One region of the Salinicola sp. MIT1003 genome, then DNA from elsewhere that is predicted to be linked to it. Evidence: predicted binding sites of a transcription regulator. Region 1 holds the regulator's gene; the other holds the start of a gene.

Region 1 (14,803 bases):
AACGCCATCCAGCTGGCGGATACGTCCTCCAGCCTGGTAGCACTGCACGAACCGCTCGTCGGCATTCTCGTACTGCTGACCATCGTCATATTGCCCGCCGTCTATCTGTTCGCCGTCATCTGGCTGCATCTCGGCTTGCTGCAACGTCGCCCGCTGCCCCGCAGCTATCGCATTGCGCGTGCGCTCACGCATCTGCGTCCCTGGATGATGGCCGATGTCTTCGTGATCGGCGCCCTCGTCAGCCTGATCAAGATCGCCGGCATGGCATCGGTCGACCTGGGGCTGTCGTTCTGGTCTTTCTGCGTCTATGCCCTGCTGCTGCTGCTGACCATGCGCTCGATCGATACCGACTGGATGTGGTTCTCGCTGGCGGGAGAGCCGCTGGCACCGGAGGGCTGCCGCCCCGGCCAACCGGCGGCCGAGCAGGATCTCGCCGGTTGCCCGACCTGCGGGCTGGTCACCCGGTTAAGCCACTTCGGCCGTGGCCGCTGTATACGCTGTGGCGAACCGCTGCGCTTTCGAAGCCCGCATAGCCTGCAAAAGACCTGGGCCCTGCTGATTGCCGCGACCCTGTGCTATATCCCGGCCAATCTCTACCCGATCATGACCACGACATCGCTGGGCGATTCGACTCCTTCGACCATCATTGGCGGTGTGCTGATCTTTCTCGGTCATGGCGATTGGCCGATTGCGCTGGTCATCTTTACCGCCAGCGTGGTGGTGCCGATCGGCAAGGTGTTCGCGCTGGCCTGGCTCTGCGTCACGGTCCGGCGCAGCGGGGAATCCCGATTCAAGCACAAGCGTCAGACGCTCTATCGCATCACCGAGCTGATCGGCCGCTGGTCGATGATCGATGTCTTCGTGGTCGCCATCCTGGTGTCGCTGGTGGATGCCGGGTCATTGCTGTCGATCACGCCCGGCCCAGCGGCGCTGGCCTTTTCCGCCGTGGTCGTCATCACCATGCTGGCCGCCATCAGTTTCGATCCGCGCCTGATCTGGGATGCGCGCAACATGCAGCCTCCCATGCCGGCCGCGCTCAAGCGACAATCCCCCTATTCGCCTGTCAAGGAAGTCGACGATGCCTGATTCGATGCAACGCGCCAAACGGGTGTCGCAATCGCGGCTCTCCCCGATCTGGATAGTGCCGCTGCTGGCCGCGCTGATTGGCGCCTGGATGGTCTGGGACAATTTCTCCAGCCGCGGGCCGTTGATCACCTTGAACATGAAGAATGCCGAGGGCATCGAAGCCGGCAAGACGCTGATCAAGACGCGCAACGTCCAGGTCGGGCACGTGGAGGCCGTGCGGCTGTCGGAGGACCTTTCGCATACCGTCATCACCGCGCGCATGTCCAACGACGCGGGAAGAATGCTCAACAGCGATACACGCTTCTGGGTGGTCAAGCCACGTATCGGACGCGAAGGCATCAGCGGCCTGAACACTGTGCTTTCGGGGGCGTACATCCAGCTCGCGCCGGGCAAGAGCGAAGAGCCCCAGGACAGTTTCGACGTGCTCGAGCAGCCGCCGGTCGCGCCGCCCGACGCCCCGGGTCTGCGCATCAACCTGGTGAGCCAGGTGGGCAACTCGCTCAGCGCCGGGGATCCCATCACCTATCAGGGCTATACCGTCGGTCGCGTCGAGAGTACCGACTTCGATCCCGACAAGCGGGAGATGCGCCACCGCATCTTCATTCAGGCGCCCTACGACAGTCTGGTTACCGATACCACGCGGTTCTGGAGCTCGTCAGGCATCGACGTGCAGCTCGATTCCGAGGGCGTCAACGTCAACCTGGACTCCTTCGAGACGCTGATCAGTGGCGGCGTGACCTTTGGCGTGCCGGAAGACATCACGCGTGGCAACCCCGCCAAGCAGGATGCGACCTATACGCTCTACAACAACGAAGAGAGCGCGCGTGAAGGCACCTACGATCAGTACATCGAATACGTATTGCTGGTCGACGATACCGTTCGTGGGCTCAGCCGCGGCGCGCCCGTCGAATATCGTGGCGTCCGGGTGGGTACCGTGGTCAGCGTGCCCTGGCACTTCACCGCGCCCCAACCCGATTCGTTGACCCAGTTCGCGATTCCGGTATTGATTCGTATCGAACCGCAGCGCCTGGAAAGCAACGAGGATATCAATACGGATATCGACGACCAGGAGGTTCGGAACCGCTTCGAGACCATGTTCAAGGAGTACGGTCTGCGCGCCACGCTCAAGGCGGGCAACCTGCTGACGGGCGCGCTGTTTGTCGATCTCAACTTCAGCGACGACGCGCCTCCCTACGAGGCGATGACGTTCGACGGCAAGCCGGTGTTCCCGACCATTTCCGGCGGCTTCGCACAGATCGAGCAGAAGGTTTCCAATCTGCTCGACAAGCTCAACGAGCTGCAGGTCGAACCGATTCTCGATCGCCTGGACGAGACCATGCAGACCTCCCAGCAGACGCTCGAGCAAGTGCGTCAGATCGCCGAATCGGTCAATGCCATCGTCTCCGATCCCGCGACGCAGCAGTTGCCAGGCAGTCTCAATGACACGCTGGAAGAACTCCAGAATACGCTGAATGGTTTCTCTGCCGGTTCTTCGGGGTATCGTCAGTTGAATGACACGCTCAAGCAGCTGGAGGTGCTGATGCGGGATCTGCAGCCGGTCGCCAAGACCTTGAGCGAAAAACCCAACGCGCTGATTTTCGACCGTGAAGTCCAAACCGATCCCGTGCCGAGGGCTCCCCAATGATGAAGTCGTCCCTGTCTCGCTGGCGCCGAGTTGGCGCCACCGCCCTGCTGACGATCGCCACTATGGCGATCGCCGGCTGTGCTGCCCAATCGACGCCGACCAATCGATATACCCTGCCGAAGACCGACAGTCCGCAGCAGACGGGTGAGCCTTCGTTGCAAGCGCCCGCGCTGGCGGTCGGTCCTGTCGAGGTGGCCAGCTACCTCGACCAGGAAGGGATCGTCATGCAGACCAGCGATATCGAACTCAACGCGGCCAACCAGAACCTGTGGGCCGAGTCGCTGGGGCAGCAGTTGACACGCCGTCTGCGGCAATCGCTGGCGGCGGATCTGCCGAATGTCGTGGTCCTGAACACCGCCCGCAGCGAAGCGGGTGCGCAACGACTGACGCTCAGTGTCGACCAGTTCCAGGGCCGCTATGACGGTCAGGCCGTGGCATCGGGGGAATGGCAGCTTCACGAGGGCAACGACCTGGTGGCGCAGCGTCACTTCGAGGTCACGCAACCCTTGAGCGACGACGGCTATCCTGCCCTGGTGCGCACTCTCGGTGCCGTGTGGAACGATGTGGCGCGGCAGATCGCCGCCGATATCCGCGCAGTCTCGACGACGTCGCCAGTCAACGATTGAGCAGCGCCCAACGACAGAGCAGCGCCCAACGACAGAGCGCCTATCGAACCTGCATGGCAATGTAGTCAGACAAAGTCGCCATGCCGGGCTCGATAGGCGCTCGGGTGCCATCGAATGTTTGCGTGTTTGCGGGTGGGCAGAGATTCCGGCTTCGGCCGGGAGCCGGACGTCGATCAGGGAATCAGATGATCCGTGGCTCAGGCGATCAGTGATTCAGGCGTTCAGTGGTTCAGACGGCTTCGCAGACGCGTTACCGCCTGGCTGTGCAATTGGCAGACGCGGGATTCGCTGACGCCGAGCACGGCGCCGATTTCCTTCAGGTTGAGCTCTTCCTGGTAATAGAGCCCCAGTAACAGCTTTTCCCGTTCCGGCAAGGCATCGATCGCCGCCATCACTTTGGTACGGTTGTCCGCATCGAGCAGTGCCTCCAGCGGCGATGGCAGACTGCCTTCCGCGACCGTGGCGACGCCATTTTCGGTGTCGCTCTCGTCGTACGTCAGCAGAAAACCGTTGTTGGCATCGATCAGCAATTGATGATAGTCATCCCGGGATATGCCCATCTCCTGGGCGATCTCGCGTTCATCCGGCGCCCGCCCCAACTGCTGCTCTAGCCGGCGCACGGCCTGATCCAGCGCCCGGGCGTTTCGCCGCACGCTGCGCGGCATCCAGTCACGACTACGCAGCTCATCGATCATCGCGCCGCGAATGCGCTGATTGGCATAGGTCGAGAAGCTCGCGCCGTGTGAATTGTCGTAGCGCCCCATGGCGTCCAGCAGGCCCAGCATGCCGGCCTGAACGAGATCATCGAGTTCCACGCTGGCGGGTAGACGCACCTGGAGGGAGAGCGCGTGGCGTCTCACCATCGGCATGTACTGCTCAATCAATGCGTGCTGATCGATTTTGCCCTGTGCGGTATACATCGAATGGCCTCGTGCAAAACACCTTACGGTCATGGGGGCATGACCTATACCCATTATGCCGCGCGGACGCCAAGCCAAGGCGGCAAACTGCCTGTTTTCCAGTGGCTATTTCGGCTGTTTGTCAGCCTCACTGGCGATAGTCGACGATCAGTTGCCCGCCGGTGATCACCCGATCGCCACTGGCATGCTTTCCCGGTGGCCACAGGAAACGCAGCCGGAACGGAAGGGACGCGGCCCGCCCCGCAAAGCGCTGCGTTTCGCCTCGCGATCGAACCAGCGGTAGACAGAGCTGGCCATGGCAGAGCCAGGTCTTCAACGTCGGCGCGGGCGCATCGGTCTCGAATACCCAACGAACGGCCGCGATCTCGGCCTGCTCCGCCGATGACGGCAGCGTGATCGGCGCACTTTCCAGGGGTCGCTCCGACACCACGACCGTCTGGCGCGGCAGTTGGCCTACCCAGGTGCTCTGGGCCGCCGAAGCCGGCGCGATCGTACTTATGACGACCGTACCCATGGCAACCGTACCTATGACGACCGGCCGTCCCATGGCAATCGCCCCGCCTAGCATGCGAATGATCATTGCGCGCATTCTCGGCACCAGGGAAGACGTTCGCAGCAGCAACGCCACCGTCGACACCGCAGATAGCGCTCTCTTCCTCACCGGTCGAATACCGACCGTCATGACGACGGCGCCCCGATGGTCGTCGTGACTCGCAAGTTGCGATCGTCGGGAATTTCAGCCTGGGAAAGCACGACCAGAGACTTGATCTGGCGACGCAGGAAACGCGCCAGCAGCGCCCGCAGGCCGTGTTGAACGACCAGCACGGTCGGTTCGTCACGGTTCTGCTGTCTCTCCACCGCGGCGGCGGTCTGCTGCATCAGTGTTTCGGCCAGCCCCGGTTCGAGCGCCCCACCGTTGTTGAGCGCTTGCGCCAGGACCTGCTCCAGCCGCGGCTCCAGCCCCATCACATGCATCGGCTCGCGTCCCGGGAACCACTGCTGGGTGATCGCCCGGCCCAGCGCAACACGCACCAGCGCGGTCAATTCATTGGCATCCGACTGCTGCGGCGCGTACTCCGCCAGCACATCGAGAATCGTGTGCATGTCGCGGATCGGGACGTCTTCGGCAAGCAGGTTCTGCAGGATGCGTTGCAACGTCGTCAGCGCCAGCAGCTTGGGCACGACGTCTTCCACCAGCGACTTCTGCTGCTCCGCCACCTTGTCCAGAAGCTGCTGAACCTCGGCGCGTCCCAGCATGTCACCGGCGTTTTCATGCAGCAGATGATTGAGATGCGTGGCGATCACGGTGCTCGCGTCCACCACGGTATAGCCGTAGATCTGGGCCCGTTCCCGTTGCGCCGTATCGATCCAGTAGGCGGTCAGGCCAAATGCAGGGTCTTGGGTCTTGGTGCCGTCCAGCGTTCCGGAAACCTGGCCCGGGTCGATTGCCAGCCACTTGCCCGGAAATGCCTCTGCACGACCGACTTCCACGCCTTTCAGGGTGATCACGTAGGTGTTGGGGCTGAGTTCGAGATTGTCGCGAATATGGACGACCGACGGCAGGAAGCCGACATCCTGGGCGAACTTCTTGCGCACGCTCTTGATGCGTCCCAGCAGTTCTCCCTGCTGGCGCTGGTCTACCAGCGGGATCAGGCGGTGCCCCACTTCCAGGCCCAGGGTATCGACCAGTTGCACGTCGTCCCAGCTCGCCTCCGGCGTTTCCTGCACTGCCGGCGGTGCCTTTTCTTCCACCGCGCGCACGGCCTTGACCTGCTCGCGTCGGGACATCCACCAGCCCAGCGATCCCAGGATCACGGCAAACAGCAGGAAGACCACGTTCGGCATGCCAGGGATCAGACCGAGCAGCCCCATGACGCCAGCCGCGAGGAACATGACCCGCGGGTTGTTGAACAGCTGACTCAACAGCTGCTGCCCGACGTCCTGATCGGTATTGACGCGCGATACCGTGACGCCCGCCGCCGTCGATATCACCAGCGCCGGAATCTGGGCGACCAGGCCGTCGCCCACGGTCAGCAGGGTATAGGTCTTCACGGCTTCGCCGAATGGCAGGCCATGCTGCGCCACGCCGATCATCAACCCGCCGATCAGGTTGATCACCATGATCAGCAGGCCCGCCATGGCATCGCCGCGGACGAACTTGCTGGCACCGTCCATGGAGCCGTAGAACTCCGACTCCTGATTGATCTCGGTACGCCGCCTGCGAGCCTCTTCCTCGCCGATCAGACCGGCATTGAGGTCGGCATCGATCGCCATCTGCTTGCCGGGCATGGAATCCAGGGTGAAGCGCGCGCCCACCTCGGCGATTCGCCCGGCACCCTTGGTGATGACCATGAAGTTGATCACCACCAGAATCAGAAACACCACCAGGCCGACGGCGAAGTTGCCGCCGATCAGGAACTCGCCAAAGGCCTCGATCACCTTGCCCGCGGCATCGCCCCCCTCGTGCCCTTCCATCAGCACCACCCGGGTGGATGCCACGTTCAGCGACAGTCGCAGCAGCGTCGAGAACAGCAGAACCGCCGGGAACGCCGCGAAATCCAGCGGCTTTTCCGTGAACATGCTGACCAGCAGCACCATGATCGACAGTGCGATATTGAAGGTGAAGAAGAGGTCGAGCGCGAATGGCGGTAACGGCAGGATCATCATGCTCAGGATCATGATGATCAGTACAGGGCCCGCGAGCACCTTGTATTGCGTTTCTGCCGGCCATTTGCGCTGACCGAACCACTGGGTGAGCGCGTTCATTCACTCTCCTTGGATGAATCTGACGCCGCTTCGTCGAGCTCTGGCGGCACGGGCAGGTCGCGGGGGGTTGGCGGTATATCGCCACCGTCGGTTTCGACCTGTTTGAGACGGAATGCCCAGGCCAGGACTTCGGCAACCGCCGTATAGAGGTCGCCGGGAATCTCCTGTTCCAGATCGACGTGATGATACAGGGCGCGTGCCAGCGGCGGCGCCTCCAGCCTTGGTATGCGATTTTCGTCGCCCAGTTCCCTGATCCTGGCAGCGACGTGATCGGCCCCCTTGGCGACGACCCGAGGAGCGGACATGGAATCCTGCTGGTAGCTCAGCGCCACGGCATAGTGCGTCGGGTTGGTCACGATCACGTCGGCGGTCGGTACCTTGCTCATCATCCGCCGTCTCGCCATGGCCTGCTGCTGGGAACGTATGCGGCCCTTGACGTGCGGGTCGCCTTCGCTCTCCTTGTGTTCCTGGCGAATGTCCTCGCGGCTCATGCGCAGCTTCTTGCTGTGACTCCAGAGCTGATAGGGAACATCGATCAGGATAACCAGTATCAAAGAGGTCACGATGAGCGCACATCCCACGGCCGCCAATCGCATCGCCGTGGCCAGCGCCTGCTGGATCGGCATTTCCATGAGGCCAAGCAGCGTACCGTGCTGCGACCAAAGATACGCCACGCCGACGCCACCAACCAGCATCGACTTGGCGATGGCCTTTGCCAGTTCCGCCAACGCCTGCGTCGAGAACATGCGCTTCAAACCCTTGAGCGGGTTCAGCTTGCTCAGCTGGGGTTGAAGCGATTTCGCCGAGATCAGCCAGCCACCCAGCATCGTCGGCCCCAGGATCGCCGCGGTCGTGAACAACAGAAACAGAGGCAGCAACGCAACCAGCGTATGTTGCCCCAACACCCAGACGTGGCTCAACATCCGGGCGCTGTCGAATGCCAGGCCGTGATCGAAAAGGAAGGACTGCTCCATGACGAGGCTCAACTCGTCATAGAGATTATTGCCCATGACCCATAGACCCAGCACACCGCTGACCAGCAGCAGGAAGGTGGCGAGTTCACGTGACCGCGCGACCTGCCCCTCCTCTCGCGCTTTCTCGATTCGCCTGGGCGTCGCCGGTTCGGTCTTTTCCTGATCGCTGTCGTTCTGCTCGGCCAAGCGCGCACTCCGCCACGAAAGGGGATGAATACCTGGACGCTATTCTGCTTGGAGAGAAGGAATATCAAACGGAGAAATAGCAGGATGTACACCCTGCTATTTCGAGAGGCTGGACATTGTCGAAGGCCGGGACAGGCCCTCTCAGCCGGGATCAGAACCCGAGACTATCCAGCAGGTCGTCGACCTGATCCTGGCTGCTGACGACATCGGCAGCCTGCGGGTTGACCTGAGGGCCATTGAGTAGCGAGTCGGGTTGATCGGCCACGCGAGTGGTACGTTCGCGACGCTCGGTTCCCTCGGGCGCATTATCGATCAGCACCTGGAGCAGTTGCTGCTCGATCTCGTGGATCACGTCCATCATCTTCTTGATGACCTGGCCGGTGAGATCCTGAAAATCCTGCGCCATCATGATCTCGAGCAGTTGGGCGTTGGTGGCGCTGGTCTGCTGTGGCACGTTCTGCAGATAGGAGCGAGTGTCCTTGACCAGCGCCTTGGCCTCGTCGAGCGCCTTGGGTTCGGCAAACCACTCGTCCCAACGCTTGTCGAGCGCACTCGCTTCGCTCTCGAGTGCATTCTGCAGAGGCTGGGCATGATCAATGGCATTGAGTGCGCGTTCCGCCGCCTGTTCGGTCATCGACGCGACGTAGCTGAGCCGGTCACGAGCATCCGGAATCGCCTGTGCCGCCTTCTCTACCTCTTTATCGAGGCCCAGCTCACGCATGTTCTCGCGCAGCATGCGAGTCAGGTGGCCGATACGGCGAATCAGATCGTCGGAAGGCACGCTTTCCGCACCGCTGCCTTGAGGGGTGGCACCACTCATGATCTACCCTCCGTAGGCGTCACTTGCCCAGTTTTTCAAAAATTTTGTTGAGCTTTTCCTCGAGCGTCGCCGCCGTGAACGGTTTGACGACGTAGCCGTTGGCGCCGGCCTGAGCAGCCGCGATGATATTTTCCTTCTTGGCTTCGGCCGTCACCATCAGCACGGGGAGCGAGGAGAGCTTTGGGTCCTGACGGATTTCCTTGAGCATCTCCAGGCCATCGAGATTGGGCATGTTCCAGTCGGAAACCACGAATTCGAAGCCACCGGCTCGCAACTTGGTCAACGCTTCCTGCCCATCCTCGGCCTCTTCCACGTTTTCGAACCCGAGTTCCTTGAGCAGACTGCGGACGATCCGACGCATGGTCGGGAAGTCGTCCACTACCAGAATGCTCATGTTCTTGTCAGCCATCGTCTTTCCTCTTCACTTCATTAGGCGGGCATGTTGAAGTTATCGGCAGCATGCCTGCTCGCTTTAAACATCCTGTTTATACGCGCTGCGCGCGTCCGGCCAAGTGCATCTGCTGAACCAGGTGTCCTGCAATGTCATTCAGTGCAATGACCTCTGTGGCCCCGCCAAGCGCGATCGCTTCCTTGGGCATGCCGAACACCACGCAGCTCGCCTCGTCCTGCGCCACGGTATGGGCGCCTGCCTCGCGCATCTGGAGAAGCCCGGCGGCACCGTCACGCCCCATCCCGGTCAGGATGACACCCAGCGCATTACGGCCAGCGCAGGCGGCGGCGGACTGGAACAGCACATCGACCGAGGGCCGGTGGCGGTTGACGGGAGGTCCGTCATCGAGCGCAATCACGTAGTTCGCTCCCGAGCGGGTCAGGCGCATATGCCAGTCCCCCGGCGCGATATAGACATGCCCGGGCAGGACACGCTCACGGTCTTCGGCCTCCTTGACGGTGACCCGGCAAAGACGGTCGAGCCGCTCGGCAAAGGAACGCGTGAAGCCTCCCGGCATATGTTGCGTAATCAACACCGCGGGACTGTTCGCCGGCAATGGCTCGATGACCTGGCGAATGGCTTCGGTCCCCCCCGTCGAGGCGCCGATAATGATGATTTTCTCGCTCGAGAGCATCGGAGCCCTCAACACCTCACGCGGTGCAGCCGGCTTGGCCAGAGCGCCTTGGCGGCTTGGCCGGGCTTGCGCGGCAGCCCGGATCTTCTCGGCGATCATGCCGGCATATTCCAGCATGCCATCGCGGATCCCGACTTCCGGCTTGGCGACGAAATCGACGGCACCCAATTCCAATGCCCTCAGCGTGATTTCGGAGCCCCGCTGCGTCAGCGAGGAAACCATCAGCACCGGCATCGGACGCAAACGCATCAGACGCTCGAGAAAATCCAGCCCGTCCATGCGCGGCATTTCGACATCCAGAGTCAGGACGTCGGGATTGTGCTTCTTGATCAGGTCCCGCGCTACCAGCGGATCCGGCGCCGTGGCAACCACGGTCATGTCCGGCTGAGCATCGATGATCTTGGTCATCAAGTCGCGAATGAGCGCCGAATCATCGACGCAAAGTACTTTGATCTTCGGATTCACCGTTTCACTCCCTAGCGCGAGACGTCCGGCGTCGTTCGCGCCGACGGCGATGCCAACGTATAGATGGTCTGGCCTCTCAAGCGAAAAGCCTGACTCAGGAAGGAGAAATTCTCGGAGTGACCGGCAAACAGCAAGCCATCCGGTTTCATTTGGGACGCAAAACGACGCAGGATATTCGTCTGTGTCTCTCTATCGAAATAAATCATGACGTTGCGGCAAAAAATGATGTCGAACGGGCCATTGATGGACCATGTTCCCGTGACCAGATTGAGCGGCCGGTAATCGATCATGGCCGCCAGTTCGGGGCGCACTCGCGCCTTGCCGGCGCGGGCCCCGCTACCACGCTGAAAAAATTGCCGGCAACGGGCCTCACCGAGCTTCTCCACCACTTCCAGCGGATAGATACCGGCGCGAGCGACATTGAGCGCTTCGGTATCGATGTCCGTCGCCAGGATCTTGACCTGGGAGGCTGCGGCTCCCAGCGTCTCCCTCACTGTCATGGCCAGGGAATAAGGCTCTTCCCCGGTAGACGCACCGGCACACCAGATTTTGATGCCGGGCCCGCGCCGACGCACCTCTTCGGCCAATGCCGGGAAGTGATGGGCTTCACGGAAGAAAGCTGTCAGGTTCGTGGTCAAGGCGTTGGTAAAGGCTTCCCACTCCTTGGAATCTGACCGACGCTCGAGCCTGTCCAGATAATCGCTGAAACGATTCATGCCGTGCAGCCGCAGCCGTTTGGCCAGGCGGCTGTAGACCATTTCGCGCTTATTGTCCGCCATGACGATACCGGCACGGCGGTAGATCAGGTCTCGAACCCGCTCGAAATCGCGCGAGGTGAAATCGAGGTCTCGCGTGAAACCTGTGCCATTGTCACCGTTGCCACCCTGGGATCCGGGGCTCGAAAACATGGCTGCCTCGGTTTTCAAAATGCCTCCCACTCCTCATTGTCATCCGTCACCGCGCGACGATCGGCCTCTGGTTGCTTGGCCAGGGATTTCGCCGGCTTGGCTTTATGCTGCCGGTCGTCTGCATGCGCGTCGGAGGCAGAGTTTCCGATTCGAATCACGCGTTCGTCACCGCTACCCGCCAGGCGGAATACGTCAATGGACGTGGTCAGATGTTCGACGCTGGCCCGCAACTCGGCGGCCGTGGTTGCCGTGATTTGCACACGCTCGGCGTTCTGCTGGGTCACTTGATCCATTTGCGTGACCGCCTGGCTGATCTGCTGAATCCCGCTGGTCTGCTCTTCGGAGGCTGCGGAAATCTCGCTGATGATATCGTTGACGCGCGTCACGGCACTGATCACTTCCTCGATCGATCCTTCGGCCTGACGTACCAGGTCGGCACCGCGCCCCACTTCCTGGGTCGAACTCTCGATGAGATTGCGAATTTCCTTCGCGGCATCGGCGCTGCGGCTGGCGAGGTTGCGCACTTCGCCGGCCACCACGGCAAAACCACGCCCCTGTTCGCCGGCTCTCGCCGCCTCGACGGAGGCATTGAGTGCCAGGATATTGGTCTGGAACGCGATCGAGTCGATCACGCCGATAATATCGGCGACCTTGCGCGAGCTATCGGTAATACGATCCATGGTGCCAACGACCTGCCCCATCACCTCGCCGCTTCGGCGCACGGTGTCGGTCGCGCCGTCAGCCAGCTGACTGGCTTGGCGAGCATTGTCGGCATTCTGTTTCACGGTCGCCGTCATTTGCTCCATGCTGGTCGCGGTCTCCGCCAGTGAAGCGGCCTGCTGTTCGGTACGTGAGGAGAGATCTTCGTTACCGCTGGCGATATCCCGCGTGGCCGGGACCACAACCGCCACGTTCGAGTTGACGTCTCCCACGATCGTGCCCAGGCTCTGGCGCATGCGATTGAGTGCGCCGACCAGACGCCCCACCTCATCATCACCGCGTTGCTTCAACGTGGCACCCAGATTGCCCGAAGCGATCTGCAGTGAGAATTCCAGGGCTTCGCGAACCGGCTTCAGTGTCGCGCGTATCGTCGTCCACCCCACCGCAATCAGCAGGACGGCGCCTACTGCCAGCAACGAGATAAAGATGAGCATCGTGGTGCGCTGGGATTCGGCAGCGCTGATTGCCATCTCCGCCCCGCTCGCACGCTTCGCTTCCACCAGGACATTCAGATCACTGCTGATCTTATCGCTGTTGGCCTCCAGCACGTCGTTGTATGCCACGTAGGATTGATAGAAATCTCCCCCGTTGAGCGCCGCCATGACGCCTTTCAGACCATCCTCCCGGTAGCTCTGGAGATCGGCGGCAAAGGTTTCCGCCGCCGCCGTCTGATTGACGGGACGATCCTGATAGTAGGCATTCCAGGTATTGTTGAGCTCGGCGATGAGTGCATCGACCTGCTTGTTGACCGGTGCCAGGTCAGCCGCCATCGGATTGCTGACCGGCTTGTCGACCAAGTCTCGCCCTTTCGACATCAGCTGATCGATCTTCTGTAGTCGTGCCAGATCCTCCAGCCCGTCGTTGGTCAACTGCTGCAACCGCTGGCCACTTTCATGCAGCGCATACAGCGAAACGCCACCGCTACCCGCCAGCACGACCAACGCCAGCACCGTCATCGAAACCAGCCGCCCTTTCAGCGAACGCAAGTTGAGACGCCGGATCGCCGGGAGCACTCCTCGCGGCTTCAACTCGCCATGGTCGAGCTTGACGCCCCGTTTGCGCCCCGCCAGCAGCTGTGGATAGTGCTTTTCCGCCAGACGGCGCGATTTATCGGTGACCTTGACCCGCACCGAGGTGTAGCCCACGACCTTGCCCCCTTCGACGATGGGAGTAACGGTCGATTGAACCCAGTAATGCGACCCGTCCTTGCGACGATTCTTGATGACCCCAGACCAGTTCTCGCCCTTCTGCAGCGTTTCCCACAGGTTCGCGAAAGCTGCCGGAGGCATGTCCGGGTGACGAATGATGTTATGAGGTGCACCGATCAGCTCTTCCCGGGTAAATCCGCTGACCTTGATGAAAGCCGGATTGGCGTAAGTGATCCTGCCTTTCAGATCGGTTCGCGAGATCAGGTAATCCGATTCGTTTATGACGAATTCCTGGTCGGTGACAGGCTGGTTGTTTCGCATCACAGCATCCCTGGTGTTGTTATGCTCACTCGCAATCTGCCGAAAGACATGGGCAGATCAAACGTCGTCGTTGCGGATTGTTATCGGCCGATTGGAAATACTCTTGAGCCTTCCGCAGTGATACTTGCTCACACGAGTTGCTCAGCGTCATGACGCTCTCGGTCAGCGTTCGGTTGCCACTGCGTCAACCCTGTATTGCGGTCAATGTCGGTTGCCGCGACGCGATATTGCTCCAGCGTCGACTCGAGCTTTTGCGCTTGGCTCACCAATGACTGCGAGGCATTGGCCGTCTGCTGTACCAGAGCGGCATTCTGGCTGGTGACTTGATCGAGTTCCGTGATCGCCTGGTTGACCTGCTCGATCCCGCTGTGCTGTTCACGCGAGGCATTGGCGATTTCATCCATCAAACCGCTGACGCTGGTCACCGAGGAGACGATCTCCTCCATGGCGCGCCCTGCCTGCTCGACCAACGTGGCACCACCGTTCACCTGCTCGCTCGAGCTGGCAATCAAAGCCCGAATATCTCTGGACGCTTCTGCGCTACGACTGGCCAGATTGCGAACCTCTTCGGCAACGACGGCGAATCCGCGCCCGGCCGAACCGGCACGTGCGGCCTCCACGGAGGCATTCAATGCCAGGATGTTCGTCTGGAAGGCGATGTTGTCGATCATGTCGATGATTTCCGACATCTGACGTGAGCCATCCTGGATATGAGACATCGTGGTTTCGATCTCACGCATCATCTCGCCACCCTGCTGGGCCCGCTGACGTGTCTGCTCTGCGGCCTGGGTGACCGCTTCGGCGTTATCGGCATTGTGACGAACGGTCTGGGTCAGCTGCTCCATGCTGGAGGCCGTCTCGACGATGGCGGCGGATTGCTGGTCGGTGCGTACCGCCAGGTCCTGATTGCCGCTCGCGATCTGTCCGGCACCGACATTGACCCATTCGGCGCTGGCGCGAACATCGGCAAAGGTCCTGGACAGCCGTTGACGCATGCGCTCTATCGCGAACAGTAGACTGTCGGTATCCTTCGACTTGAGCACCAGCGCCTGGGAGAAATCCCCTTCGGCAATTTTCTGGATGCTGTTGCGGGCATGCCCCGGATCACCACCCAGCCGGCCAAGGACGTTGCG
Region 2 (14,803 bases), on a different contig from region 1:
GGGATGATCAGCCCGGTGGCCTTCGAGGCCCGAATGATCGCTTAAGTCGGTGTCCACCAACGCTGGGCAAGATCAGGTTGTCATCACCCCTCGCGTGCCAGCGCAGAGACGGTGAAGACAATGATTACTGGAGTTATCGACGGGAACCCAGGATTCTGAAGTGAGGAATGAGGCCTAGAGCATATAAAAAGAATAAAAAGAGTATAGGGTGACGAATCGGTAGGTACGTACTGTTTATTGAAGTTGATATAATTTAATTAAAATTAAAATTTTCCAATGCCGAAGTGTCGGTTTCGATGAGATCCAATGCCTCATAGGTATAACGCTTTTGAGCCTTCACCGCCCGGGTATAGAGCTCATGTAGTGCGTCGTATTCACCCGGCAGTTGCTGGTTGAATTCCGCAGCTTCGAATTTCGCCATCAGCGCCTTGGCATCGTCGATGAGCCGCTGCAGCTCTGCCAACACGAATTCATAGTCTTCCACTGTCATTGGAACTACCTGGAAAGGATGGGTTTGACACATGAAAACACACTGAAGCGTCAGTCATTGGGCCAATTAAAGAAGCATTTTGTCGTCTGCTCGGCAATCGAAAGCAGGATGCAAAAAGGCCGGCTTGCGCCGGCCTAGATGACTACCGTTACCGCTGAGGGAATTAACCCAGCAGAGACAGTACGGACTGCGGCAGTTGGTTAGCCTGCGCGAGGACCGAGGTACCCGCCTGCTGCAGAATCTGGTTTTTGGTCATGTTGGCCACCTCGGTCGCATAGTCGGCATCTTCGATGCGCGAGCGAGCAGCAGAGAGGTTGGTCTCGGTGGTGCTCAGGTTAGTGATCGCCGAATCGAAGCGGTTTTGGATGGCACCCAAGTCAGAGCGAAGAGAATCAACTTGAGACAGTGCATCATCAAGTTGCCCCAAGGGGTTTTCTGAACGCTCGCTTTCAGTAACAGCGTCAAAGGTCAATTCGCCTTCTTGACCAACGAAGACCTGACGGGCGCTGCCATCCGTTACAGTGCCATCTTCTTGAACGAATCGCTCAATAGTAGAAGAGGCTTCGGTGACCAGTGCACCATCAGCATTGCTGTAAACATCTGTAGTGTTAGTGTTTACCGTTGCGCTTCCTGTAGTAGCAACATCGCTACCGCCAGTATCAAAAGCAGAAGTGCCACTACCATCGCTGCTGCTTGTGGTGGTGATGGTAAGAGTACCTTTATCAACTGAGGTGGTGTAGTCGCTAGAGGTGTCCATAGTGTTGAATGACGGAGAGGCACCGAAATCACCCAAGCCCGAGTCAAAATCGCCATCTTTGATTGCTGTCGCGAAAGCGTTAGCTACCTGTTCGGCGGTGACGTCTTGGCTTGCGGTAAAGGTGACACCATCCAAAGTGTAGGCATCCCCCGCCTTCATGTTGCCGAACTCGACGTCTAGGCTAGCCGCGTCCGTTCCATCACCATAATCTGTGGTGATTTGCAGTGCTTGCAAATTACGATCAACGTTGCCATTGGCGTCAACAGCGAACTCGTTACCTCCATCATTCACGGTGAAGGTACTGCCTTCCATCTGTTTAGCCAGCTTGTCGGCGCTGATAGTGGCGTCTTTTACGTCAATGGCACCGTTCGCAGTGTCGGCACTATACGTGGTACCGTTGAAAGTGATGCTGCCGCCGGTGCCGGCTGCTTGGCCGTCAGTTGTAATAGTAGCAGTGGTTGAATCACCTACACTGGCAGCGTCCAGTACTGTTTCATCTCCAGTACCACCGCTAGCAGTGAAGACTAGGTCATTGCTGTTCGAACTGACAGTAATGTTTGTTAGTCCGTTGAAGCCAGTAGCATCGCCTGTAAATTCACCCTGAGAAACAGTGGCATCATTATTGTTAAGATAAGTAGAGAATGCGTTAGCGACCTCTGTATTTGTTGCCCCACCTTTACCCGCAGTGAAAGTCAGGTCATTAATCGTGACCGATTGGCCCTCTGTAAGTGCACCAAAGGTAACAGTGTTAGTAGCGTTGGCGCCAGTAACAACATTTGATGTGGGTGCTGATGGCGCAGATACAGACTGCGCTCCCATGCTTTCCAGCACGCTATCAACTGTCGCACGAGCAAGTGTACCGCCAGAGCCATCCGTATTGGTCTGAGATAGGTTCCCATCCGCGGTAAGGTAAAGTGCGTCGCCCGTGTCGGCAGAAGACAGGTTGCCATCACTGTCGACAACGACATCCTGAGTGCCACCACCTGAGCCATCTTCGATATTGATGGTCATGGTATTGGTGGCGCCAGCTTCACTAGGAATCAGGCGTTTGGCCACATCTGAGAAGGCAGCATCCTGAGCATCAAAGCTATAGCTATCGGAGTTGGCGTCATAAGTATAGGTGCCACCAGTTACGGTCGCCGCTGACCCCATACCGGTGTTCTTACCTGAATAGGTAATTTCAGCACCGTCAGAGACACTGCCCAGAACATCGCTAGCGGTCGCTGCGGTATTTTGAAGCTCGTTGGTGAAACGCTCAACGCCGTTGGTGACACCCTGCGATTCAAAGCCGCCAAGGGTCAGGTCATCTTTGGTAGCTGCAGTGTTGTCAACTTCGCCCTTGCCATTGACGTTGAAGCCGGTCAGGCCCAGCGTTTCGGCATTGATTTCCTTCAGGTTGATGGTGATCGCTTCACCGTCGTTCGCGCCGACCTGAATTTTCAACCCTGAATCAGACTGGAGCACCTTGGTGCCGTTGAAACCCGTCTCGTCGGAGATACGGTTGATCTCGTCTAGACGCTGATTGATTTCGTTCTGGATGGAATTGAGATCGTCCTGCGAGTTGGTACCGTTGGTCGCCTGAACGGTCAGCTCGCGGATGCGCTGCAGGTTGTCGTTGACCTGATTCAGCGCACCTTCTGTGGTCTGGGCCAGAGAGATACCGTCGTTGGCGTTGCGCTGTGCCTGAGACAGGCCGGTGATCTGGCTGCTCATGCGGTTGGCGATGGCCTGACCGGCTGCATCATCCTTGGCGCTGTTGATGCGCGAACCGGAAGAAAGACGCTCCATGGCGGTCTGGAGAGAACTGGCTGATTTGTTCAGGTTCTGCTGACCGATCAGCGAGGTGATGTTGGTATTGATAACTGCCATTGTCGTATTCCTTTCTCACATGAGAGGGCAATTTGGGCCTGATCCGCTGCGCGATGGCAGGTAATGCCGGATCCTGCTGCAACGGCCCCGTGGCCGTTACCCCTGTTATCGGCGCTACCCAATTTTGCTTTAGGCCCATTTGAGAAATTTTTGATGTTCGTGTGCGCAGCATGGATTCGGCCTTCGAGAAGTGCCTGGCTGCCTGGCGTGAAGCGGGGCGCAGAAAGCCACTTGGGTAGCCCCGGCTTCGGCCATGCCCCGTGTGGAAGGCGCGATGCCGGCGCCGATCTATAGTGATGTGGCGTTTCATCGTATGGCGCTCCGCTCCGGTGGCGTTCGATAGCCCGGACGCGCCCGGTCTCCGTGATGCTGCTTTCGTGGTGGCGTTGATCTGGCCTGCGGTATCGCTGGCGATCTGGACGGTCCGGGGGGCTGGAGCCGCAACAGGTCCTTCCCTACAGGTCTTCCTAGTAGGCCTTTTGTTACAGACCTTCCGTTACAGATCTTTCTCTCCAACCCGTTCGAAGCCGCCTGGGCTTGATAGCCGAGGCGGAATGAGATTCACTGGCTTGCCTGAACGGGGGCGGCTTTGGTGATTTTTGAGGCGAATTTGGCTAGACTGGGCTGGCTCTTTGGATAGTCATCGATTATTTTTCGGCAGCAAATTATTCATTCCGTTCTACGCTAGTCACAACTATTTATTAATCAGGCTTGTTGCGGCCCGTTTCGGGCCATTTTTCAGGATCCCAATTAATTATTATGCCTCGCACGATGGATGAACGTGAAAAACTCCGTAAGTTTCGTGAACTCGATGATGCTTTTGCCCAGGCGCTCCGTGATCTCGACGGTGGGTCTCGATCCGGTCGATCGGTAGAAGCGGAGCCGGAAAATACGCTTCCGGCGTTCGAGGAACGCCTGCACAGCCTGATGGCCGAGTACGCGTTGAGCCAGAGCTGTGTGCATGAAATGCTGAGCACGTTACTGGAGTACAAGAGAATTCGATAAGTCTCATTATCCGGCGAGATGGCTTGTTTCGATGACGGCGGGTCGGTTTTAAACTGGGTTTTAACTCTTTCTGAGACTGCCGAGGCGCTCAGTGTCTCCACTGGTGCATGTCTTGTTATCGATAGGGTCATCAAGCCGGATTGTCTGCCGTCAGGATATTAACGGGAAACGAGAGATAACGGCGTTGAGGAAGACCGTGAGATAAAACCAGCCCAGCGCCATGCGGTTCTCTGTTTTGCTCGTTCTACTGAATTCGCGGTGAAGAAACCATCGAGAAGCCGCTTTGCTTTCATTCGCCAGGGATGCGGTGAAGCCAAGGCAGCGGCGGCGGTGTCTCCAGGCGCTGCGATGGCTTCAGGCAGGGCATGGCGCCTGCTGCTCGGGCGTCGGGAGACCGGCAACCCATCGAAAGCCGCCCCCGGTAAGATCCCGATATTATTCTGCTGACAAGTTATCGAGGGTTCATTAACCTCGCTGCCTACCGGAAAACATGGGACCCGGTGGGCGCGGTTTAATGTTGCTCTGTTTTCAATTTGTGAGGTAACGGCATGGGTTGGGATTGCCCCAAGAGTCTCTGGCGGCTGGGGTTTGCACTGGTATTGGTATACGCCGCTCTGGGTATTGCAGCGCACCCGCTGAAAGATGTCATCGAGCCTTATATGGCTTTTCTAGGGCTGGTTTCCCTGTTGATTTTTGGTGGCTGGCGCCGAAGGAGCGCTGCCCTGGGCTTGCTGGTTGCGATCTGCCTGGTGCAGCTTCTCAGTTGGTGGCTCGCCATTGCCGATCATCCCCAGTGGGCCAGGCCCAACCCGGATACCGAGCGGATGGCGAAGCTTTTTATTTTCATTGCCATTGCCTGGTGGCTGCGTGGGAGTCTCCGCCATGTTTTCTGGGTCTGGGGGCTGGCGCTCCTGGCGTTCCTGCTGACGACGGTGATCTTCCCAGAAGGGCGTGATTCATGGGCCGCTGGCCTGCAGGGCGAGCGCGTCGGCTTTGGCATCCAGAACAATCAGCATGCCTCGATGTTGTTTGGGGTCGCGCTGATTGGGCTCATGGCCTTTGCCAGGCGTTTCTGCTGGTCCGGCGGGCTTCGATGGGGGCGTGCATGCCTCTGGCTGGGGCTGACGCTGATGACACTGGTGGGGATCCTGTTCGGTCAGACTCGAGCCGTCTGGCTGGCGCTGCTGGTGTCCTCGGTCGTTGCATTGGCAGTGGTCGGATGGTACGCCAGGAAGCGTTACCAGGTCCGTCTATGGAACCGAACGACGATTTCCATTGGCGTTGTTCTCGTGGTGGCTGGCGGGATCGTCGCCGCTTCGTTCGGGCATGTGCTGACTGACCGGGTGTTCACCGAGGATCAGGTCATCGCGCAGCTGCTCTCCGGGAAGCTGGATACGCTCCCCTATACCAGCATCGGTATTCGGATTCATTCCTGGGTCGCGGCTACGCACTGGATCGCTGAAAGACCGTGGCTGGGATGGGGTAGCAATGGGCGCGAGCTGGTCATCGATCATACGTCGTGGCTTCCCGAGTTCGTGAAAGCGCACTTCGGCCATTTGCATAATTTCCTGCTGGAGACACTGGTCAATTATGGCGTGCTCGGCTTGGCCGTGATGGGCGCGCTGGTCGCATGGGTTGCTGTCATCAGCTGGAAAGCCTGGAAGCGCGGCGACATGCCCAACGACGTGGCGTTGTTTGCGCTGGCTTTCTTCTTTTACTGGCTGGTGGTCAATCAGTTCGAGTCCTATCTCTCCTTCTGGACGGGTATCTACGTGCACAACCTGATCGTGGCAGGACTCCTCACGCTGTACTGGCGTTCCCCGGGCGATTCGGGCCATGTCGGCAAAAACCGATTACCATGAGGCCTGAAATGGGCACCAAGCGCGGTCAGCCGCGCTTTTTACACGCTGATTGCATACGACGGTTGAAGGGATAGCAATGCGAATCACGATTTTCGGTACCGGATATGTGGGCCTGGTGACTGGCGCCTGCCTGGCTGATGCCGGCCATGAAGTCATGTGCATGGATATCGACGAAGGAAAGGTCGCGCGCCTCAAGCAGGGCGAGATTCCGATCTATGAACCCGGGTTGGAAACGTTGGTCATCGAGAACGTCGGCCAGCAGCGTCTATCGTTCACGACCGATGCGGCGGAGGCGGTGGCGTTCGGCACGTTGCAGTTCATCGCGGTGGGCACGCCGCCCGATGAGGATGGCAGTGCCGATCTGCAGTATGTGCTGGCGGTCGCCAGGACCATTGGTCGGTACATGGATGATTATAAGGTCGTGATCGACAAGTCCACGGTGCCGGTCGGTACGGCGGACCGCGTTCATGAAGCCATCGCCGGCACCCTGACCGAGCGTGGCGCCAAGCTGGACTTCGATGTCTGCTCGAACCCGGAGTTTCTCAAGGAAGGCGCAGCCATCGAGGACTTCACCCATGGCGCGCGTATCGTCGTGGGCACCGAGTCGGATCGGGTCAAGTCGTTGATGCGGGAGTGTTATGCCCCGTACAACCGCCGCGTCGAGAAGCTGATGTTCATGGACGTGCGCAGCGCGGAGCTGACCAAGTACGCCGCCAACGCCATGCTGGCGACCAAGATCAGTTTCATGAACGAGATCGCCAACCTGGCCGAGCGGTTGGGAGCGGATATCGAACAGGTTCGCCGTGGCATCGGCAGCGATCCGCGAATCGGCTACCACTTCATCTATCCCGGCTGCGGGTACGGCGGCTCCTGCTTCCCGAAGGACGTTCAGGCGCTGGCGCGAACTGCCAGCCAGATCGGTTACGACCCGCAACTGCTCAATGCCGTCGAAGCCGTCAACGACCGCCAGAAGGCGACCCTGTTCGGCAAGCTGAACCAGGCATTCGATGGGCAGCTGGAAGGCAAGACGGTGGCGGTCTGGGGGCTGGCGTTCAAACCCAATACTGATGACATGCGCGAAGCGCCCAGCCGTCACCTGATGGAGTCGCTCTGGGCGGCGGGTGCCAAGGTTCAGGCCTATGATCCGGAGGCAATGGAAGAATGTCATCGCATCTACGGTGAACGCAGCGACCTGATGCTGGCCGATGGGCGCGACGCGGCGTTGAACGGGGCCGATGCCCTGGTGATCTGCACGGAGTGGAAATCCTTCCGCACGGTGGATTTCGCCCACTTGCAGCGCACGCTGAAGACCCCGGTCATCGTGGACGGGCGCAACCTGTTCGAGCCGGCACAAGTCCGCGCGGCCGGGCTGCTCTACTTCGCGGTGGGGCGTGGCGATTCGCTGCAGGTCGGTCAGCGCAAGGCCCACTGAAGCCAGGCAGTTTCATGTCATCGCCTGAAGCCCGATACCGTTTGGTGTCGGGCTTTTTTGTCGCTAGGCTCGATAGCGTCGAGCGCTCTTCCACCACAGCAAAGCCAAGGATGTGCCCATGCTGATTCCCGTTGTCCTGGCCGGCGGTTCCGGCTCTCGCCTGTGGCCGATGTCGCGGGCGAGCCATCCCAAGCAGTTCCTCCGGATCACGGGGGCGCGCAGCATGCTGGTGGAAACGCTGGCGCGCTTCGAGCCTCTGGATGTCGCGGAGCCGATCGTCGTCTGTCAGGAGGCGCACCGCTTTCTGGTGGCCGAGCAGTTGCGTGAAGCGGGCTGGTCGGCGGATATCCTGCTCGAGCCGGCGATGCGCAACACCGCACCGGCCATCGCGCTGGCTGCGTTGCAGGCCATGAGCCGTGATCCGGCTGCGCTGATGCTGGTATTGCCGGCCGATCATGCGATCGCCAGCCCCGAGGCGCTGATTCAGGCGATGGTGCCGGCGCAGGCAGCGGCCAGGCAGGGCAGGTTGGTGACGTTCGGCGTGACGCCGACCCGTGCGGAGACCGGCTACGGTTATATCGAAATAGGCATCGAGACCGGTATCGACATCGAGCCGGACGAAGCGTCCGGCACCGAGGCGATGCCGATCCGGCGCTTCGTCGAAAAGCCCGATGCGGAGACCGCACAGGCGTATGTCGCCAGCGGCCGCTACCTGTGGAACAGCGGCATGTTTCTGATGCGAGCGGACCGCTACCTGCAGGAACTCGAGCAGCAGCGTCCGGCGATGTTGGAGGCGGTCACGAAAGCCTGGGAAGGGCGCCAGGCCGATCTCGATTTCCTGCGGGTCGCGGCAGAGCCCTTCGTCGGCTGTGACGCCGAGTCGATCGACTGCGCCGTGATGGAAAATACCGCGGACGCCAGCGTGGTTGCGCTCGACGCAGGCTGGTCGGATGTGGGCTCCTGGCAGTCGTTGTGGGAGATCTCCCCGAAGGATGGTAACGGCAACGCGCTTCGCGGCGATGTGGTCGCCGACGACGTGAACGGCTGCCTGATTCACAGCGACAGCCGTCTGGTGGCGGCGGTCGGCATACGCGATCTGTTGGTGATCGAGACGCCGGACGCGGTGATGGTCGCGCATCGGGACGCCGCGCAGGCGGTCAAGGTCATCGCGGAAACGCTCAAGCGCCAGAATCGCCCCGAGTGGGACCAGCATCGCCGTGTTCATCGCCCCTGGGGCAGCTATGATGGCGTGCATGCCGCCGAGCGGTATCAGGTCAAGCATATCCGGGTGACCCCCGGCGGCCGGCTGTCACTCCAGAAGCACCTCCATCGTGCCGAGCACTGGATCGTGGTACGCGGCACCGCTCGGGTGACGCGCGGCGGGGAGATATTCCTGCTGGAAGAGAACCAGTCCACCTATATCCCCCTTGGCGTGGTTCATCGCCTCGAGAATCCCGGCAAGATCGAGCTGGAGTTGATCGAAGTGCAAAGCGGCAGTTATCTCGGCGAAGACGATATCGAGCGCTTCGACGACGCCTATCATCGCGATTGAGCGCCACTTGAGTGCCACTTGAGGGCTACTTGAACGTCAGAACTCTAATTGCACATCAGGATCGAACTCAGGAATTCGGCTGGCCGTCGGCGTCATTGGGTAGCGCGTTGTCGCCCATGGCTTCCGCCAGCGGCGGCTGAGGTTCGTTGCCGCCGTTGCGCATTGGCATCTGCAGACGCACGGTGGGGAGATACTCCGGGTAGTGCCGGCAGATGAAATCGATCAGCCCTTCACGGATCGCGCAGCGCAGATCGAACGTGTTGGGCCCGCCGGTGGCGCTGACCAGCACGCGCAGCTGCTTGTTGCGCTCGGTCATCTCCAGTGTCTGCACGACGCAGACGCGGCGGTTCCACAACGGCGAGGCTTCCGCCAGACGTTGCGCTTCCTCTCTCAGCGGCTCCATGGGCAAGTGGTAATCCGCGTACAGGATGACCGTTCCGATGAGGTCCTTGTCGCGGCGTGTCCAGTTCTCGAACGCGTGGTCGACGAAATAGGTGATCGGCAGGACCAGCCGCCGCCAGTCCCACAATCTCACGACGACATAGGTGAGCGTCAGCTCCTCGACCCAGCCCCATTCGCCTTCGACGATCACCGCGTCGTTCAGCTGCACCGGCTGCGTCAGCGCGATCTGGATGCCGGCGATCAGGTTGCCCAACACCTTCTGCGCGGCAAAGCCCAGTACCACACCGAGAATGCCTGCCGAGGCCAGAATGCTGGTGCCGAGCTGGCGGACTTTCTCGAACACCATCATCATCGAGGCGACGGCCAGAACGATGATGATGAAGTTGATCAACTTGCGCAGCACGGTGATCTGGGTATGCACCTTGCGTGCGATAGCGTCCTCCTCGTCACCGAAGCGGTAGCGTTCGCTCAGCGCTCGCTCGCTGATGTTGACGCCGTGGATCAGTATGCCCGCGATGCTGGCGATGAGGATCAGGCTGGCGAGGTTGTGCAGCGCCGTGTCCAGGCGTACCGAGGTGACGAAAATCGGGAACAACGAGAACAGGACGAAGATGGGTATCAGTACTGCCAGGCACCTCACCATGAACGGCACCAGGAAGCGTTCCAGCATCGACTTGCGCCGGCCGGCCCAGCGATCCATGACCTTGACGAGACGTCGTGACATTCGCACCAGCAGCCATACACCCAGCAGCGCCGCGCAGAAGTGCGCCGCCGTCATGATCAGCGAGTGACCCTGCACGGCTGGCGGAATCAGGAAATACGCCGCGCCAAACAATCCGTATGTCCACAGGACGGCAACCAGCGGTGGGTGGATGGCGATTGCCGTCGTGCTCATCAGATGCAGACGACTGTCGTTGAGCCTTCGCAGGCGGAAGTGAATGTACTTGAGCAGTACGTGGGCGACGATGGTCACGCCGATGATGGCCGCTGCCATGATCCAGAAAGGCAGCGCATCAAGCCACTGCACGATCAGGGTATTGATAAACGCTGCATTGGTAACCGATGCATTCATGAATGAGCCTGTTGATGACGAGGATCGATTCATTCAAGCGTAGGCGGTTTGGCTACAACTTTCGTCGCGGCAGGCAGTTTTGTTCGAGAGCCTTCGCGGCTCGCAGGCAAACGCGCCCGCCCGGGAACCCGAGCGAGCGCGTGGGGCAGGTTACGGTTACTGGGAAAGCCCGATCTGGCGCGAGATGTCTTCGATCTGGGCGATCTGGTCGTTGACGAACGTGGTGAAGGCTTCGCCATGCATCTCGAAGGGCATCAGGCCGTTCTGCGTCATGACGCCTTTCCACTCGTCACTCGCGTACAGCGTGTCGACGGTGTCCACCCACCACTCATAGGCGTCTTCGGAGACGTCCGCCGGCATGTAGAACCCGCGCCAGTTGGGGGCGATCGTGTCGATGCCCTGTTCGCGTGCCGTCGGCCACTGGTGCAGTTTGCCGGGCAGGCGCTCTTCGGAGAGGATCGCCAGGGGGCGCAGGTCGCCGGATTCGATGAAGCTGACCACCTCCGAAATGTCGCCGGTGAAGGCGTCCACATGGCCGCCCAGGGTCTGGGTCACTGCCTCGCCGCCGCCGTTGTAGCCCAGGTAGGCGATGCGGGCCAGATCATCGACGCCGGCCTCGTTGGCGGTCATCAGCAGTTTCAGGTGATCCCAGCCGCCGGAAGCAGTACCGCCGGTGAAGGTCAGCGCGCGCGGGTCTTCCTTGAGCGCTGCCATGACTTCATTGAGCGACTGATAGGGAGAGTCGGCGGCGACCGCAATCACGCCGTAGTCCGCTCCCAGCGTGCCGATCCAGTTGACCATGCCGGCGTTCATTCCCGGGAACTGGCCGCGTGCCAGGCCTGTCGTGGTCACGGTGCTGGCGGCGACGATCAGGTTCTCCTGTCCGGCGCGCTTCTGGACCACGTGGGAGAAGCCGACGCCGCCGCTGGCACCCGGCATGTTGGTGGTCTGCACGTTGCCGTCGACCAGACCGAGATCGCCGAGCACCCGGCCGACGGAGCGGCAGGTGAAGTCCCAGCCGCCGCCGGGATTGGCCGGGGCGATGCAGTCTACCTTGCCGCTCTGCTCGAAGGCCTGGGAAGTGCTGGCGGCGCTCAAGAGCAGGCCGCCGGCGATCAGCGTTTTCAGGCTACGTGGGGTCATGGCGTGTTCCTCTTCGTGTTGTTATCGAGCTGCGCTTTCGCTCGTTGCTCGTTGCTCGTTGCCTTCTGGCCGCTGCTCACGATCGATCGACAGCGAACATGGCGCAGCGGTGTGTCTCGAGAGGACTCTAGCGAGCGGCGTCGGCGGGAAAAATTGGCATTTGAACAAGCGAGCCTTCGCGCTTTTCGAAGGGTTTACACCTTCGTCGTAACACCAGCGGAAGCCGAGTTGCGGGCGTCTTCGGCATCGGCACCGACATCGGCATCGGCGTCAGTATCAGTATCGGGGCCGGGATCCCGCGAACTGGCGCCGGCGAGGTGCTCGACCATCTGGCGGGCGATCAGCGGCAGGGCCTCCAGATCGCGGACGCCGATGACCAGTTCCCGTTCCGCCCACTCGTCGATCAGCGGAATCGTCGCCAGCGACAGGCTTTCCCGATAGGCGGCGACGGCGCGGGCCGGGAGAATGCCGATGCCCATGCCGCGATCGATCATCCGGCAGATGCCTTCGAAGCTGCGTACCTGGATGCGCATCCGCAGCGGCTGCGCCAGACGTTGGGAATCCTGGTGCAACAGGGCGTGAAGCGAGGAGTCCTGCTCCAGGCCGATGAAGTCGTAATCCAGCGTCTCGGCGAAGGCGAGGCGCTGGCGTGTGGCCAGCGGGTGATCCCGGGCCGTGACCAGGACCAGCCGATCCCGGCGATAGGGGTGGATCGACAATCCTTCGGCGGGAATATGAGCGGAGAAGATGCCGATATCGGTGAGGCCGTCGCGCACCGCTGCGATGATCTCGTGGCTCAAGCGCTCCTGCATGTCGATGCGGATCTGCGGGTAGCGCGCGGTGAAATCGCTCAGGTCGTCGGGAAGGAATTCGATCACCGCCGAGGTGTTGGCATGCAGGCGCACGTGGCCACGGATCCCCACGCTGTACTCGCTCAAATCGGCGTTGAGATGATCGAGGCTGTCGAGCATGTGGCGGGCGTGATGGAGCAGGGCGTGGCCGGCGGGCGTCAGCTCGACGCCACGCGGGCGCCGGTAGAGCAGTGTCGTCGAAAGCTGCGTTTCCAGATCGCTGATCCGCTTGCTGACCGCCGCCAGCGCCAGGTGCTCGCGTTCGGCTGCACGGGTCAGGCTGCGCGAATCGGCAATCGCGACGAATAGCTTGAGGGTGACGAAGTCGAGTCGTTTCATGGCGATTGGCATCGGAGCGGAGCGATTGACGCCCTACTGTAGCGTTCGTCGCTGACGAAGCCTAGCTTGACGATCGCCTAATTGTTGCCGCGCGTCGGCTGGGTCAACCTCTGACCATCGATAGAAGACACATCATTAGCGGTGTTTCGACACCGTTGGACATTCACGGAGGAGAGCGACATGGCGACCGGCGACGACAAGGCGGTCAGCGACAATGCACAGGCGCTGGCGGGACTCAAGGTGGTGGAGCTGGGCCAGCTGATCGCGGGGCCTTTCGCCAGCAAGTTGCTGGGGGAATTCGGCGCGGATGTGGTCAAGATCGAGCCGCCGGGAACGGGCGATCCGCTGCGCAAGTGGCGCGTGCTCAAGGACGACACTTCGCTGTGGTGGCACGTCCAGACTCGCAACAAGCGCTCGCTGGCACTCGACCTGCGCTCCGAGGAGGGCCAGGAGATCGTGCGGCGTCTGGTCGACGAGGCGGACATCGTGATCGAGAACTTCCGCCCCGGCACGCTCGAGAAGTGGGGCCTGGGGTGGGAGACGCTGAGTCAACGCAATCCCGGCCTGATCATGGTGCGTATCTCCGGCTACGGCCAGACCGGCCCCTATCGCGACCGCCCGGGATTCGGCGTCATCGGCGAGGCGATGGGCGGGCTGCGCTATCTTTCCGGCCACCCGGACCAGCCCTCGGTGCGGGTGGGTATCAGCATCGGCGATTCGCTGTCCGCGCTGTACGGCGTGATCGGCGCCTTGCTGGCGTTGCAGGAGCGTCATCGCAGCGGGCAGGGGCAGTACATCGATGTCGCGCTCTACGAATCGGTGTTCGCGATGATGGAGAGCCTGATCCCCGAATACGACGGCGCAGACGTGATCCGCGAGCCCAGCGGCAGCGCCTTGCCGGGCATCACGCCCTCCAATGCCTATCCCTGCGCGTCGGGCGAAGGCGTGGGTGAGGAGTACGTCCTGATCGCCGGCAATGGCGATAGCATCTTCAAGCGCTTGATGACGGCGATCGGCCGCCAGGATCTCGCCGACGACCCGCGCTTCGCCCACAACGATGGCCGCAGCCGCCACGCCGAACTGATCGACGGGGCGATCGCGGACTGGACCCGGCAGCACGAGCGCGACTACGTGCTCGACGTGCTGGAGAGCGCTCACGTGCCGGTGGGCTACCCCTATACGGCCAAAGACATCGTCGCCGATCCGCACTATCTGGCGCGAGAGATGATCGAGACCATTCGGCTGGGCGATGGCGAATCGCTCAAGGTGCCCGGCGTGCTGCCCAAACTGAGCCGCACGCCGGGTCGGATCGAGGGTGGCGGCCCGGCGCTGGGGCAGCATACCCAGGATGTGCTCGACGAGCTGGGGATCGACCGCGAAACCCAGGCGAAAATGCGTGAAAGAGGAGTGATCTGATGACCGATTCGATGACCGGGACGAACACCCAGACCCGCGTCGCCATCAATGACGTGGCGCCGCGAGACGGTCTGCAGATCGAATCGCGCTTCGTGCCGACGGAAGAGAAGATTCGGCTGATCGACGCGCTGTCCCGTACCGGGTTGGCGAAGATCGAGGCGACGTCGTTTACCTCGCCCAAGGCGATTCCCAACCTGCGCGACGCCGAAGAGGTCATGCGTGGCATCGAGCGCGTGCCGGGGGTCGACTATGTCGTGCTGGTGCCCAACGAGAAGGGGGCCGAGCGCGCGCTGGCCTGCGGTGTCGACGAGATCAATCTGGTGCTGTCGGCCAGCGACAGCCATGGTCGTGCCAATCTGCGCATGACGGCGGAACAATCGCTCGAGCGCTTCGCCAATATTCTCGAGATCACCAAGGGTAGCGATGTGTTCGTCAACGCCTCGATCTCGACGGCCTTTGGCTGCCCGTTCGAGGGCGAGGTGCCGTTCAAGCGGGTGCTTTCGATCACCGAAAAGCTGTTGGCGCTGGGCGTGCAGGGGATCTCCCTCTGCGATACCACCGGCATGGCCAATCCGCGCCAGATTGCCGATCTCTGTCGTGAGACGCTGAGCCG

What was found. The regulator FliA, encoded in region 1, starts transcription of late flagellar genes. The targets are predictions, from matches to a motif close to CTAAAGTTNNNNNNNNNNCNGCCGATA.
Region 2: the regulator FliA is predicted to act here: its motif matches at 3,223-3,249, upstream of BC443_RS19185 (flagellin).

What each region holds. Positions count from the first base shown of each region.
Region 1 covers NZ_MCAP01000004.1:81,078-95,880, reverse strand. The annotation lists gene BC443_RS02235 (paraquat-inducible protein A) at 1-1,086, shown strand, start outside; gene pqiB (intermembrane transport protein PqiB) at 1,079-2,731, shown strand; gene BC443_RS02225 (ABC-type transport auxiliary lipoprotein family protein) at 2,728-3,357, shown strand; gene BC443_RS02220 (RNA polymerase sigma factor FliA) at 3,579-4,277, opposite strand; gene BC443_RS02215 (flagellar protein FlhE) at 4,405-4,866, opposite strand; gene flhA (flagellar biosynthesis protein FlhA) at 4,956-7,043, opposite strand; gene flhB (flagellar biosynthesis protein FlhB) at 7,040-8,203, opposite strand; gene cheZ (protein phosphatase CheZ) at 8,355-9,023, opposite strand; gene cheY (chemotaxis response regulator CheY) at 9,043-9,432, opposite strand; gene BC443_RS02190 (chemotaxis response regulator protein-glutamate methylesterase) at 9,509-10,573, opposite strand; gene BC443_RS02185 (CheR family methyltransferase) at 10,585-11,481, opposite strand; gene BC443_RS19190 (methyl-accepting chemotaxis protein) at 11,496-13,670, opposite strand; gene BC443_RS02175 (methyl-accepting chemotaxis protein) at 13,799-14,803, opposite strand, start outside.
Region 2 covers NZ_MCAP01000003.1:109,938-124,740, reverse strand. The annotation lists gene BC443_RS01765 (hypothetical protein) at 254-490, opposite strand; gene BC443_RS19185 (flagellin) at 654-3,116, opposite strand; gene BC443_RS01755 (hypothetical protein) at 3,888-4,121, shown strand; gene BC443_RS01750 (O-antigen ligase family protein) at 4,670-5,983, shown strand; gene BC443_RS01745 (UDP-glucose/GDP-mannose dehydrogenase family protein) at 6,060-7,415, shown strand; gene BC443_RS01740 (mannose-1-phosphate guanylyltransferase/mannose-6-phosphate isomerase) at 7,534-8,967, shown strand; gene BC443_RS01735 (mechanosensitive ion channel domain-containing protein) at 9,035-10,441, opposite strand; gene BC443_RS01730 (tripartite tricarboxylate transporter substrate-binding protein) at 10,598-11,584, opposite strand; gene BC443_RS01725 (LysR family transcriptional regulator) at 11,779-12,774, opposite strand; gene BC443_RS01720 (CoA transferase) at 12,955-14,190, shown strand; gene BC443_RS01715 (hydroxymethylglutaryl-CoA lyase) at 14,190-14,803, shown strand, end outside.